2 regions of the Kitasatospora sp. NPDC043949 genome follow, and region 2 is predicted to be linked to the other one. Evidence: riboswitches for the same ligand, from Rfam matches in the RefSeq annotation. Region 2 holds a riboswitch; the other holds the start of a gene.
The links. A riboswitch is a leader RNA that binds a small molecule or an ion and turns the genes downstream of it on or off. The one in region 2 is predicted to bind S-adenosylmethionine.

Region 1 (7,060 bases), on a different contig from region 2:
CGTGGGCCGGAAGGCCCGGGTCGGCGAACGGGTCACCGTGCGCGGCGACGTCACCGGCGGAGCCGTGTGACTCCGGAAGCTTCTCTTCTGACATGTCGTGGCTCATGACTTCTTGGCCTTGGTGGTGTGGGCGGCGACCCAGATCGCGACCGCGATGAGCGTGCCGAGACCGAAGATCCAGCCGAACAGACCCTCGGTCACCGGACCGAGGCTGCCGAGCGTGAGACCACCGGGGTTGGGCTCATCGGAGGTGGTGTGGCGGACGAAGGCCACGATCTGCTTCTTCTGCTCCTCGGGCATGGTGGTGTCCGGGAACGACGGCATGTTCTGCGGGCCGGTCTGCATGGCCTCGTAGATGTGCTTGGCGTCCACGCCCTCCAGCGACGGGGCGTACTTGCCCTTGGTCAGGGCACCGCCCTGGCCGGCGAAGTTGTGGCACTGGGCGCAGTTGGTGCGGAACAGCTCGCCACCCTTGGAGATGTCGTCCGGGTTGGTCGAGGTGTACTGCTCCGGGGTCGGCGTCACCGGGCCGGGGCCGAGCGAGGCGACGAAGGCGGCGAGCTGGTCGATCTCCGCCTGCGAGTAGATGTTCTTCTTGCGCGGCACCTGGGCGCCGGGCTGCTGGGCCGGCATGCGGCCGGTACCGACCTGGAAGTCGACAGAGGCGGAGCCGACGCCGACCAGGCTCGGACCGTCGCTGCTGCCCTGGCCGTTCAGGCCGTGGCACGAGGAGCAGCCCACGGCGAAGAGCTTCTTGCCCTCATCGATCGCGAGCGACTGCGCGGCGACGTCGGCCTGCGCCTTGTCGGCGGGCGCGAACGCGGCGTACAGCCCCCCGGTTGCCGCCAGGGCGAGAAGTAGGACGACCAGCGCCGCCAATGGGTGGCGCCGTCGTGCGGAGAGCTTTTTCACGGAATAACCCCGGTGTCAGGATCTGGTCGACTGGTGGGTGCACCCGGCGGCCGGTCTGGCCGGCACGAGGCTGCCTGTCTAGGGCTGCGCGCGCGGTCGGTCGGTGGGAGCGTCGCCACCGGCAGAATCGGCCCGACGCCGGTGAGGGCGGGGACCGAAGCCGGTGGCCAGCGACCTGATCAGCTGGTTACTTGATCAGGTAGATGGTCGCGAACAGGCCGATCCACACGACGTCGACGAAGTGCCAGTAGTACGACACGACGATCGCGGCGGTGGCCTGCTCGTGCGTGAAGCGCTTGGCTGCGTACGTCCGTCCCAGGACCAGCAGGAAGGCGATCAGACCACCCGTCACGTGCAGACCGTGGAAGCCGGTGGTCAGGTAGAACACCGTGCCGTACGGGTCGGAGGACAGCGAGAGGCCGTCCTTCTTGACCAGCTCGGTGTACTCGAAGATCTGGCCGCCGATGAAGATCGCGCCCATCACGAAGGTGATGACGAACCACGAGCGGAGCTTCTTCACGTCCCCGCGCTCGGCAGCGAACACGCCGAGCTGGCAGGTCAGCGAGGAGAGCACCAGGATCGTGGTGTTGACCGAGGAGAAGGGCACGTTGAGGGCGTGCGCCTTCTCGGTCCAGAACTCGGCTCCCTTGACGGAGCGGAGCGTGAAGTACATCGCGAAGAGGGCCGCGAAGAACATCAACTCGGAACTGAGCCAGACGATCGTTCCGACGCTGACCATGTTCGGCCGGTTGACCGATCCGTGCGCGTGCCCGGTTTCTACTGCTGTTGCTGTCGCCACGACGGACATTATGTCGGTCCCTTATTCCGTCTTCACGCCGGGGGGTGTCCCTCGGAGTGTCCGGTGCGTGCGGTATGCCCCCCTGGAGGGCGGTGGGGGGCCCCAATGGCGGCTGAGCAGCGGCGTGTCCCTTTTCTGACGGTTCCTCGAAGGGGCCCGCGACCCCGTTGCCCAGCGCGTCGTTGCACGCTTGGCGGAGCCTCCGGGGGTAATGCGCGGGCCCCTTATCGGCCGTACGGGTGGTCTGGACGGGTCCGGGTGACGGGCCGTCCTCCGGGCGGGTGAGTCGCGGGCGCGGCGGCTGAGGAGGAAGGTCCGCGAGGGGGACTCGGCGACGGGTGATCGGGAGTAGCATCCGGATCAGGCGAACGTGGTCCGGATCACACTTGAGGGAGCAGGGCCCATGGCGTACACGACCGACGAGACGCTCACCGTCCTCGTCTACAGCGATGACCGCAACACCCGCGAGCAGGTGCTGACGGCACTCGGCCGCCGGCCCGTCGAGGACCTTCCGGAACTGTCCTACCTGGAGTGCGCGACCACCCCCGCGGTGCTGAAGGCACTGGAGAAGGGCGGCGTGGACCTCTGCATCCTGGACGGCGAGGCGGTGCCGGCCGGCGGGCTCGGGCTCGGCCGCCAGCTCAAGGACGAGATCTACGGCTGCCCGCCGGTGCTGGTGCTGATCGGCCGGCCGCAGGACTCCTGGCTGGCCGCCTGGAGCCGGGCCGACGCCGCGATCTCGCGCCCGGTGGACCCGGTGGCGCTGGCCGAGGCGGTCGCCACCCTGCTGCGGGCGCGGCTGGCCAAGCGGGCGCCCGTCAGCCGCTGAGCGGTGCCGTCTCAGAACTAGAGAAGACGCCGCCGGGGGAACCCCGCCGGTCGATAGGCTGACTCCATCCGTACGGACGTCCCCCCGCCGCGGGGAACCCGACAACAGCTGGAGTCAGCCATGGTGAACGTGAACCCTGCGAACGGTGGTACCGCACCCGCGCAGGTGGTCCGCACCTGGCCGGACGTCCTGGCGGCGCTGTTGAAGGGGGAGGACCTCGACCGCTCGGCCACCGCGTGGGCGATGGACCGGATCATGAGCGGCGAGGCGTCCCCCGTCCAGGTGGCCGGGTTCATGGTGGCGCTGCGGGCCAAGGGTGAGACGGTCGACGAGATCACCGGCCTGGTGGACGCGATGTACGCGCACGCCGAGCCGCTGGACATCCCCGGCCCGGCCGTGGACATCGTCGGCACCGGCGGCGACCGGGCCAAGACCGTCAACATCTCCACCATGTCGGCGATCGTCGCGGCCGCGGCCGGCGCCAAGGTGGTCAAGCACGGCAACCGGGCCTCCTCCTCGGCCAGCGGCTCCTCGGACGTGCTGGAGAAGCTCGGCGTCCGCCTCGACCTGTCGGCCCGGCGGGTCGCCGAGATCGCCGAGGAGGTCGGGCTGACCTTCTGCTTCGCGGCCAAGTTCCACCCGTCGATGCGGCACGCCGCCACCGCCCGGCGCGACCTCGGGGTGCCGACCGCGTTCAACATCCTCGGCCCGCTGACCAACCCGGCCAAGGTCACCTCGCACGCGATCGGCTGCTTCGACACCCGGCTCGCCGGACTGATCGCCGGCGTGCTCGCCCGGCGCGGCTCGACCGGCCTGGTCTTCCGGGGCGACGACGGCCTGGACGAGCTGACCATCACCACCACCTCGCAGGTGTGGATCGTGCGGGACGGGACCGTCACCGAGACCGCCTTCGACCCGCGGGACGTCGGCGTCGAGCTGGTCGGCATCGAGGCGCTGCGCGGGGCGGACCCCTCGTACAACGCCGAGGTCGCGCGGCGGCTGCTGGCCGGCGAGCGCGGGGCGGTGAGGGACGCCGTCCTGATGAACACGGCGGCGGCGCTGGTCGCGCTCGACCTGGGTGAGGCGCCGCTCACCGAACAGCTCGCGGCGGGCATGGCGCGGGCCGAGCGGGCCATCGACTCGGGCGCGGCGCAGGAGCTGCTGCGGCGTTGGTCGGAGGCCACCAGCCGGGTGTGAGGCGGTACTTGGGAGCCCGTGCCGGAACGCCGGCGCGGGCTCCTCGGCTGTCCGGATGGTGGATGCCTGTTTGACCACTCGCTGGGCGCGACCTAGAGTCTTGGCCAGGTCATGAGTGACAGCGTCAAGCCCCAGCTTGCTGTCCGGCAACCCTCCGTCCGTGGCGGGGTGCCCTGGGTGAGGACCGGGTCGCTCGGCGAATCGTCCGTGCGGCAAGCGCGGACGCCCGACGACTTAGCACTCCCGGGGTCCCACACCCCCAGAAGGAGTGCATCCTCATGTCGATCGCCACCGAAATCTGCGCCCCCCTCGCCGTCCTCGGCCACGACGTCCAGGTCCCGCTCGCCAGCGGCGAGAAGGTCGGGTACGCGGCCCTCGACTACGCGGCCAGCTCCCCGGCGCTCCAGCGGGTCTGGGACGACGTCTCCGCCTACGCCCCCTACTACGGCAGCGTGCACCGCGGCGCGGGGTACCTCTCCCAGCTGTCCACCGACCTGTTCGAGCAGAGCCGCCGCACCGTCGCCGAGTTCCTCGACCTGCGCGAGGGCGACCAGGTGGTCTTCACCCGGGCCACCACCGACTCGCTGAACCTGCTCGCCTCGGCCGTCCCGGCCGGGACCCGGGTGTTCGCCTTCGAGACCGAGCACCACGCCTCGCTGCTGCCCTGGGCGCACGCCGGGCTCGACGTCCACTACCTGCGCGCGCCGCGCTCGCACGCCGAGGCGGTCGCCGCCCTGGACGCCGCGCTCGCCGAGGCGCCCGAGGGCCCCAAGCTGCTCTGCGTCACCGGAGCCTCCAACGTGACCGGCGAGCTGTGGCCGGTCGCCGAGCTGACCGGGACCGCGCACCGGCACGGCGCCCGGGTGGTGCTGGACGCCGCCCAGCTGGCTCCGCACCACCGGGTCTCGGTGCGCGAGCTGGACGTCGACTGGATCGCCTTCTCCGGCCACAAGATCTACGCGCCCTTCGGCGCCGGCGTGCTGGCCGGCCGGGCGGACTGGCTGGACGCGGCCGACCCGTACCTGGCCGGCGGCGGGGCGACCCGGACGGTGGCCCGGGAGACCGACGGCTCGGTGGCCGTCCAGTGGCACTCCGGTCCGGCCCGGCACGAGGCCGGCTCGCCGAACGTCATCGGCGCCTACGCGATCGCCTCGGCCTGCCGGGCGCTGAGCGAGGCGGGCTTCGACGCGCTGGAGGCCCGGGAGCGGCAGCTGATCGCCCGGCTGACCGCCGGGCTGGCGGAGATCCCGCAGGTCAAGGTGCTGACCCTGTTCGGCGCCGAGGCGGCCCGGGTGGGCGTGCTGTCCTTCGTCGTCCAGGGCTGGAACAGCTCGCACTTCTCGGCCGCGCTGTCCGCCGAGTACGGCATCGGGGTCCGCGACGGCCTGTTCTGCGCGCACCCGCTGCTGCGCACCCTGCTCGGGGACGAAGAGGTCTCCCCCTCCGAGTGCGGGGCGCCCGAGCCGTCGCTGCCCGGCGAGCGCAGCCTGAACGCGATCCGGGTGAGCTTCGGGGCCGGGACCCCGGACGAGCACGTCGACCGCTTCCTGACCGCCGTGCGCGAGCTGGTCACGGACGGTGCCGCGTGGAACTACCGCAACGAGGGCGGGCGCTGCGTCGCCACCGTGCAGGTCGACCGGGGGCGTCAGCAGGGCTGAGGGGCCCGGTCGGCGGGGCCGAGGGGCCTACTCGTCCAGGCCGAGGGCGAAGGCGGCCTCGAGGTCGTGCTGGGAGTAGGTGCGGAAGGCGATCTGGGTCTCGGTGTGGGCCACGCCCGGGACCTTGTTCAGCCGGCCCGGGATGACCGCGGCCAGATCGTCGTGCCGGCGCACCCGGACCATCGCCACCAGGTCGTAGCCACCGGTCACCGAGTACACCTCGCTGACGCCCTCGATGGCCGCGATGGCTTCGGCGATCTCCGGGATGCGGTCGACACTGGTCTTGATCAGGACGATGGCGGTGATCACTGTTCGGGCTCCTTTGTGGGGTGCCGCCAGCGTATCGGGCGTCAGCCGGGTCGTCTCGGGGGGTGGCTGACCGCCGTGCAGGCGTAGAGGAAGCCCGCCGAGAAGCCGATCACGTGAACCAGATAGGCCACCCCGGGCCCGGCCGAGTGGACCGACCACCACTGCAGGGCGAACCAGAGGCCGAGCACCAGCCAGGCCGGGAAGCGCAGCGGCAGGAACAGCAGCAGCGGGACGAGCGTCGTCACCCGGGCGCGCGGATGGAAGCGCAGGTAGGCGCCGAGGACGGCGGAGATCGCGCCGGAGGCGCCGATCAGCACCCGGGTGGAGCCCGGGGAGTGCGCCTCGGCGAGGGCGAAGCCGTACGTGGCCAGGCTGCCGGCGGCCAGGTAGAAGACGGCGAACCGGGCCCGGCCCAGCCGCCGTTCGACGGTGGGGCCGAAGACGTGGAGGAAGAGCAGGTTGCCCAGCAGGTGCAGCCAGCCGGCGTGCACGAAGAGCCCGGTGAGGACGGACAGCGCCGGGTGCTTGCCCGGGGTGGGCGCGGCCGGGCAGCCCGGGGCCGGGTCGGGGGCCTGGGCCAGCTGCTCGGCGGTCAGCGGGCGGCCGGCCAGCACCTCGGCGGGGATGACGCCCCAGCGCTGCTCGTACCGCTGCTCCGCGCAGAGCCGGGACTGGCCGGTGCCGTACAGCGGGTTGAGCCCGGCGGCCGGGCCCAGCAGGAACACCAGGGTGTTGACCGCGATCAGGGCGTAGGTGACCGCCGGGGCGGGCACGGACGGGTGCTCGCCCCGCGCGTCGGTGTGCCCGGGGGCCGTCAGTGCCATGGGGCCAAGCATCCCTCCGTGTCGGGCGTGTGACACGGCCTTGTACGGCAGGTGGACTAGCCCGCTCGTTCTCCTGACTGGTGGCCGGGATGGTTGCCTCAGGCAATAGGCTTGGGGCGGGCAATCCCGCCTCCCGCCGCCGACGCCGGGGCTCCGGGGGGAGCGCCTAGCCCACCCAGGGACCACCCGAGAGGACCCCCGATGACCGTCCCCGCCCTGACCGCCGAGACGCGCTGGCGCTGCACCCTGTGCGGAAACCTCACCCGCTTCGACGTGACCCGCACCGCGCGGGTCACCGAGTTCCTGCACTTCGACCTGGCCGGCGAGTCCAAGGTCGAGGAGACCGAGGTGCTGAGCGAGACGATCGAGTCGGTGCGCTGCCGCTGGTGCAACGCCGTGGACCAGGTTGAGCTGGTGGCCCGTCCGGGCGCCGAGAACGCGGAGGCCTCCGCCGACCAGGGCTGACGCCCGACGGCGCGGGGGCGGGTGCGCGGCGCGCCTGCCCGCCGCGCTGGGACAATACAGACAGGAC
Region 2 (7,060 bases):
GCGGCTCAGCAGCCGCCGGCCACCGCCGGGATGATCGAGACGCTGGCGCCGTCCGCGATCCCGGTCGCCAGGCCCTCGGCGAAGCGCACGTCGTCGTCGTTCACGTAGACGTTGACGAAGCGGCGCAGCTTGCCGGCGTCGTCCAGGATGCGGGCGGCGATCCCCGCGTGGTTCTTCTCCAGGTCGGCGATGACCTCGCCCAGGGTGGCGCCCTCGGCGGCCACCTCGGCGGCGCCGCCGGTGTAGGTGCGCAGGATGGTGGGGATACGGACGTTGGCGCTCATGGTTCTCCTAGCGGACAGGGCCCAGCGGGGTGGGGGGATTCAGGCGGACGCGAGGCCGGCGTCGTGGAAGGACGCCAGGGTCGGGCGGATGACGGCGGTCATCCCGGCCCCGGCGACGGCGTCCAGGGTCTTCAGGCCGTCGCCGGTGTTGATCGCGACGGTCTCCTTGGCCGGGTCCAGCTGGCCGGTCTCCACCAGCTTCTTCAGCACGCCGACGGTCACCCCGCCCGCGGTCTCGGCGAAGACGCCCTCGGTCCGGGCCAGCAGCCGGATCGCGTCCACCACCTCGGCGTCGGTGACGTCCTCGACCGCGCCGCCGGTGCGCCGGGCGATGTCCAGCACGTACGGGCCGTCCGCCGGGTTGCCGATCGCCAGCGACTTGGCGATGGTGTCCGGCTTGACCGGGCGGATCACGTCCTGGCCGGCCTTGAACGCCGCCGACACCGGGGAGCAGCCCGCCGCCTGGGCACCGAAAACCTTGTACGGCCGGTCCTCGACCAGGCCGAGCCTGATCAGCTCCTGCAGCCCCTTGTCGATCTTGGTCAGCTGGGAGCCGGAGGCGATCGGGATGACGATCTGCTCCGGCAGCCGCCAGCCGAGCTGCTCGCAGATCTCGTACGCCAGCGTCTTGGAGCCCTCGCCGTAGTACGGGCGCAGGTTGACGTTGACGAAGCCCCAGCCCTCGCCGGCCGGGTCGCCGATCAGCTCCGAGCAGAAGCGGTTCACGTCGTCGTAGTTGCCCTCGATGCCGACCAGCTCACCGCCGTACACCCCGGCCATGACGACCTTGCCCTGCTCCAGGTCGTGCGGGATGAACACGCAGGACTTGAAGCCGGCCCGGGCAGCCGCCGCGCCCACCGCGCCGGCCAGGTTGCCGGTGGAGGAGCAGGAGAGCGTCGTGAAGTCGAAGGCCCGCGCGGCCTCGATGGCGCAGGCCACCACGCGGTCCTTGAACGAGTGGGTCGGGTTGCCCGAGTCGTCCTTGATGTGCAGCTGCGCGGTGAAGCCCAGCTCGCGGCCCAGGTTGTCCGCCTTGACCAGCGGGGTCCAGCCGGGGTTCAGGTTGGGCTTGGTGGCGACGTCGGCCGGGACGGGCAGCAGCGGCGCGTAGCGCCAGATCGAGCTCGGGCCGGCCTCGATCCGGCGGCGCAGCGCCTCGGCGTCCTCGCTGCCGAAGTCGTACGCGATCTCCAGCGGGCCGAAGCACTCCAGGCAGGCGAAGCTCGGACCGAGCGGGAAGCGGGTGCCGCACTCCCGACAGGACAGCGCGGTGGCGGGGCCGAGGTCCACGGATGCGGGTGCGACAGTGTCGATAGCCATGATGGCGGAGGCCTCTCTCCTCATCTTCCCCGTGGCACGGTCGCGCCACAGGCCGGAATTGGCACCTGTCCCGCCGGGGCCTGTCGACAGACAGCCGCGCGAGAAGGTTGCCGGGACGTCAACGGGCCGTTCCCTCAGTCCCTCTGGATGAGCTTGTGAAATTGTGGTGGTGCTCAACGGCGACCCCGGCGTGCAAAGGTCCGGCCGCTGTACGAAGACTGTATCCGAAGGCGTCAACCCCGAACGGGATCGTCCGCCACGCGAGATGGCGCGTCCCACCGACCCCGCCGAGGAGAGTCCCGTGCCCGCCGAACCGACCCCCGCGCTGCTCCCGCAGGCGGCGTCCTGGCTGCGCCGCCGCTCGTGGAGCGCGGTCGACCGGCCGGTGCACGCCCTGCTGGAGGCCAAGCGCCGGACCGGCCACACGGTCAGCGTGGTGCTGCCCGCGCTGGACGAGGAGGCCACCGTCGGCGACATCGTCCGCACCATCCGCCGCGAGCTGATGGAGCGCCTCCCGCTGGTCGACGAACTCGTCGTGGTCGACTCCGGCTCGGCCGACGCCACCGCCGCCGTCGCGGCCCGGGCCGGCGCCCGGGTGGAGTACCGCGACGCGATCCTGCCCCGGCTGCCCGCCGTCCCCGGCAAGGGCGAGGTGCTCTGGCGCTCGCTGCTGGTCACCCGCGGCGACATCGTCTGCTTCGTCGACGCCGACCTGCGCGAGTTCGACCCGGCCTTCGTCTCCGGCATCCTCGGCCCGCTGCTGACCGAACCGGACATCCAGCTGGTCAAGGCCATGTACGACCGGCCGCTGGAGACCGAGGGCGCGGTGGTCCCGGCCGGCGGCGGCCGGGTCACCGAACTGGTCGCCCGCCCGCTGCTCAACCTGCACTGGCCGGAACTCGCCGGTTTCGTCCAGCCGCTCGGCGGCGAGTACGCGGCCCGCCGCGCGCTGCTCGAACGGCTCCCCTTCCCCACCGGCTACGGCGTCGAACTCGGCCTGCTGGTCGACGCGCTGGAGACGGTCGGGCTGGACGCCCTGGCCCAGGTGGACGTCGGCGTCCGGCACCACCGGCACCAGGACGGCCAGGCCCTCGGCCGGATGGCCGCCACCATCTACCGCACCGCCCTCGAACGCCTCGACCGCACCCACCGGCTGAAGGCCTCGGCCGACCTGGTCCACCCGCTGCTGACCCAGTTCACCCGCGACCCGCAGAGCCGGGAGTTCACCGCCCACACCCACCCGGTGACCGCCCTGGAACGCCCGCCCATGCACACCGTGCCCGAGTACGCGACCCGACACTGAACACCCACCGAAAGGGTTTGCCGCTCCGGAGCCCCGGCAACGTACCAACCATGGGCGATCTCACGACCGAACGTTCGAGTGCGACCGGCACCGCCCCCGTCCTGGTGGCCTCCAATCGGGGACCGGTGTCGTTCGGCACCGCGGACGACGGCACGCTGACCCTCCGCCGCGGCGGCGGAGGCCTGGTCTCCGGCCTCTCCGCCATCGACGACCCCGACGCCGTCTGGGTCTGCGCCGCCCTCGGCGCGGCCGACCGGCAGGCCGCCAGAGGGGCCCCGGACGGCCGCCTCGACCTCGCCGGGCACGACGTGGGCGGCCAGGCCGTCCGCATGCTGGACATCGATCCCGACACCTTCGCCCGCGCCTACAACGGCGTCGCCAACTCCACCCTCTGGTTCGTCCACCACCTGCTCTACGCCACCCCCACCGCCCCCGCCTTCGACGCCGGGTTCCGCACCGAGTGGGCCGCCTACCGCGCCTACAACGCCGCCTTCGCCGAGGCGCTGGCCGCCGAGGCCGCCCCCGGGGCCGCCGTGCTGGTCCAGGACTACCACCTCTCGCTGACCCCTGCCCTGCTCCGCGCCGCCCGCCCCGACCTGCGGATCGGCCACTTCTCGCACACCCCGTGGGCCCCGCCCGAGTACTTCCGGCTGCTGCCCGACGACGTCGCCGAGGCCGTCCTCACCGGCATCCTGGGCGCCGACCGGGCCGGCTTCCTGACCCGCCGCTGGGCGCTGGCCTTCGCCGACTGCTGCGCCGACCTGCTCGGTGCCGAGGTCGACCGGGACGCCATGACCGTCACCCACGCCGGCCGCACCACCCGGCTCGGCGTGCACGCGCTCGGCGCCGACGCCGACTTCCTGCGCGAGCGCTCCCACCGCCCGGACGTCGACGAACGCCTCGCCGCCCTCCGCGAGGCCGTCGGCGGGCGGCGCACCATCGTCCGGGTCGACCGCACCGAGCTGAGCAAGAACATCGTCCGCGGCCTCCAGGCCTACCGGCACCTGCTGCGCACCCGCCCCGAATGGCACGACCGGGTGGTGCACATCGCCTTCGCCTACCCCTCGCGCACCGACCTCGCCGAGTACCGCGCCTACACCGCGCAGGTCCAACGGCTCGCCGAGGACATCAACGCCGAGTTCGCCACCCCCGCCTGGCAGCCGCTGATCCTGCACGTCGACGACGACTTCCCGCGTTCCCTGGCCGCCTACCGGCTCGCCGACGTGGCCCTGGTCAACCCGATCCGGGACGGCATGAACCTGGTCGCCAAGGAGGTTCCGGTGGTGTCCGACCACGGCTGCGCCCTGGTGCTCTCCCGCGAGGCCGGCGCGCACGCCGAACTCGCCGAGGACGCGCTCACCGTCAACCCGTACGACATCATCGCCACCGCCGACGCCCTGCACGCCGGCCTCACCATGCCCGAGGGGGAGCGCGCCGACCGCACCAAGCGCCTCGCGGCGGCGGCCACCGCGCTGCCCCCGCAGCAGTGGTTCCTCGACCAGCTCAACGCGCTGTGAACCAGCTCAACGCGCTCTGAACTCGCTCAACGCGCCGCCGCCCGGCTCAGACCGCGCCGACGGCCGCGCCCAGCGCCGCGAGCAGCTCCACCACGCCGGCCGGGCCCGGGACCACCAGGTCGGCCCGGTCGGCGAGTTCGCGCACCGGCGCGTCCCCCACCGCGCCGCTGCACACCAGCAGCCCCGCCACCCCCTCGCCGCGCAGCTTCTCCACCGCCGCGAAGGCCGCCACGTCCCCCAGGTCGTCCCCCGCGTACAGCACCGAACCTGCCCCGCGCTCACGCAGGAAGCCGGTCAGCGCCGCGCCCTTGTCCACCCCCGGCGGCCGCAGCTCCAGCACCAGCCGCCCGGGCTCCACCACCAGCCCGTGCCCGGCCGCCAGCTCGCCGACCGGCGCCCGCAGCAGCTCCAGCGTCTCCTCGGGCGCCGCCGTGCGCCGGGTGTGCACCGCCAGCGAGCGCCCCTTGTCCTCCAGCCACGTCCCCTCGGGCGCCCCCGCCGCCGCCAGCAGGCCAGGCAGCGCCGCCCGCGCCCCGGCCACCCCGGGGTGCACCGGCGGCGCGGTCACCTCGCCGCCCTCCCAGCGCTCGGCGCCGTAGTGCCCCAGCACCACGACCCCGGGCAGCCCGTCCAGGCCGCCGTACTCCGCCGCCAGCGCGGCCGGCCGACCCGTCACCACCACCACGGCCCGCACCGCCGGCACCAGCGCCCGCAGCGCGGCCGCCGCCCCCGGATGTGCCCGCGCCCGATCGGGATCCGCCACGATCGGCGCCAGCGTCCCGTCGAAGTCCAGCGCGATCACCGCCTCGCCCGGCGCCGCCAGGATCGCCCGCAGCCCGTCCCGCCCGGCAGCCGTGACCGGCGCCCACTTCTCGTCAAAGCCCATGCCCGAGCCCTACCCCGCGGCCCCGTCCCGCTACCGTGCCGCCCGCCGGGCCTCCCGGATCCGGCGCAGCCGGTTCACCAGGACAGGGGCGTGCGCCAGGGCCTCCGGCCGGTCCAGCAGCGCGTTCAGCAGCTGGTAGTACCGGGTGGAGGAGAGCCCCAGTTCCTCCCGGATCGCCCGTTCCTTGGCCCCGGCCGTCCGCCACTGCCGCCCCTCCAGGGCCAGCACCGCCACGTCCCGCTCACTCAGCTCGCCCACCAGGACACCTCCGCCATCACTACGGAGTGTCATTCTCCCGCGTGAGCCGGACACACTGTGCGCCCTCCGGCACCCGGCCGCCCCGGCTAGCGTCGGCGGTATGACCACGCCCAGCTTCGCCGTGCACATCCCCACCGCCGACCTCGAACCCGATCCGCTCGACCCGGCCCAGATCGTCTCCGGCACCCCGGAGGTCTCCGGCCTGGTCCTCGCCGAGTCCCCCGACGGCCGCCAGCTGCGCGGCATCTGGCAGATCACCCCCGGCGTGGTCACCGACGTGGAGGCCGACGAGTTGTTCGTGGTGCTCAGCGGCCGGGCCACCATCGAGGTCGAGGGCGGCCCGACCCTGGAGGTCGGCCCGGGCGACTGCGCCGTGCTGCGCGAGGGCGACCGGACCACCTGGACGGTCCACGAGACGCTCCGCAAGGCCTACGCCATCACGCTCCCCTGACGAGCCCGCCCCTGACGCCCCCGCCCCTGGAGGGCACCCCGGCCCGGGTTCACTTGCGGACCCGGGCCGCCTCCTTCACCGCCGCGTCCTGCAGCCCGGCGAGCGCCTGCTTCGGGTCGCCGGTGACGGCCTGCCCGATCCCGGCCTTGATCCGGTTGCTGACGTCGCCCCAGGCCGGGTCCCCGAACGGGTAGAAGCTGGCGTTGGTCAGCCCGACCGCGAACTGCTTGAGGTCCTCGTGCTTCGGGTCGGACGTCATCTGGTTGAACGCGTCCTGGGTGACCGGCAGCAGGTTGTACTGCTCGTCGAACTTCAGCTGGAACTCGCGGGAGTAGGCGAAGGACAGGAACTTCTTGATCTCGTTCTTGTGCCCGTTGGCCTTGAACGCCATCATCCAGTCCGCGACGCCGAGGCTGCCGGTCTTGCCCACGCCGTCCTTCTTGGGGATCGGCGCCGTCCCGAAGTCGATCTTCCCGGCGGTGGCCATCCGCAGCAGCGTCGGGTGCCCGTTCAGCATCGCGACCTTCCCGGCCGCGAAGTCCTGGAAGACCGGGGTGCGGTTCATCTTGCCCGGGTCCGGATAGGTCAGCCCGGTGGCCACCAGGTTGTTCTTCAGCCAGCTGAAGGTGGCCTGGTTCTGGGTGCTGTCGATGGTGTAGTTGCCGACGTCGTCGGAGAGGCTGCCGCCGCCGCTCAGCGTCCACAGCATGGACTCGGCCGGTGCCTCCTCCGGCCCGAGCGGCAGCCCGTACGGGGTCACGCCCGGCACCTTGGCCTTGATCTTCTCGGCGTCCTGGCGCAGTTCGTTCCAGGTGGCCGGCGGCTGGGTGATGCCGGCCTGGCGGAAGACCGCCTTGTTGTAGAAGAGCACCCGGGAGGAGGAGACGAACGGGATGCCGTACTGGGTGCCGAGCACCTGCCCGGCGTGCGCGAAGGTGTCCAGGAAATTGGCCTGGGTGTCCATCGAGAGCACGTCGGCGGCCGGGTACAGCCGGTCCGCCGCGACCTGGTCGGCGAAGCCGCCGGTCTGCAGCAGGTCGG

Region 1: it holds a riboswitch for S-adenosylmethionine, as region 2 does, so the genes downstream of both, AC07AL_RS05100 (aminotransferase class V-fold PLP-dependent enzyme) here and thrC (threonine synthase) in region 2, are expected to answer to the same signal.

The regions. Positions count from the first base shown of each region.
Region 1 is NZ_JBWKEQ010000004.1:11,763-18,822, forward strand. Features, by position in the region: gene qcrA (cytochrome bc1 complex Rieske iron-sulfur subunit) at 1-94, opposite strand, end outside; gene qcrC (cytochrome bc1 complex diheme cytochrome c subunit) at 103-912, opposite strand; gene ctaE (aa3-type cytochrome oxidase subunit III) at 1,100-1,720, opposite strand; gene AC07AL_RS05090 (response regulator) at 2,115-2,540, shown strand; gene trpD (anthranilate phosphoribosyltransferase) at 2,661-3,737, shown strand; SAM riboswitch class IV at 3,845-3,962, shown strand; gene AC07AL_RS05100 (aminotransferase class V-fold PLP-dependent enzyme) at 4,016-5,395, shown strand; gene AC07AL_RS05105 (Lrp/AsnC ligand binding domain-containing protein) at 5,423-5,704, opposite strand; gene AC07AL_RS05110 (rhomboid family intramembrane serine protease) at 5,746-6,528, opposite strand; gene AC07AL_RS05115 (hypothetical protein) at 6,730-6,993, shown strand.
Region 2 is NZ_JBWKEQ010000011.1:73,460-80,519, reverse strand. Features, by position in the region: gene AC07AL_RS11915 (MoaD/ThiS family protein) at 6-284, opposite strand; gene thrC (threonine synthase) at 324-1,604, opposite strand; SAM riboswitch class I at 1,622-1,758, opposite strand; gene AC07AL_RS11905 (glucosyl-3-phosphoglycerate synthase) at 1,930-2,907, shown strand; gene AC07AL_RS11900 (alpha,alpha-trehalose-phosphate synthase (UDP-forming)) at 2,958-4,424, shown strand; gene otsB (trehalose-phosphatase) at 4,471-5,310, opposite strand; gene AC07AL_RS11890 (DUF3263 domain-containing protein) at 5,341-5,601, opposite strand; gene AC07AL_RS11885 (cupin domain-containing protein) at 5,669-6,019, shown strand; gene AC07AL_RS11880 (extracellular solute-binding protein) at 6,069-7,060, opposite strand, start outside.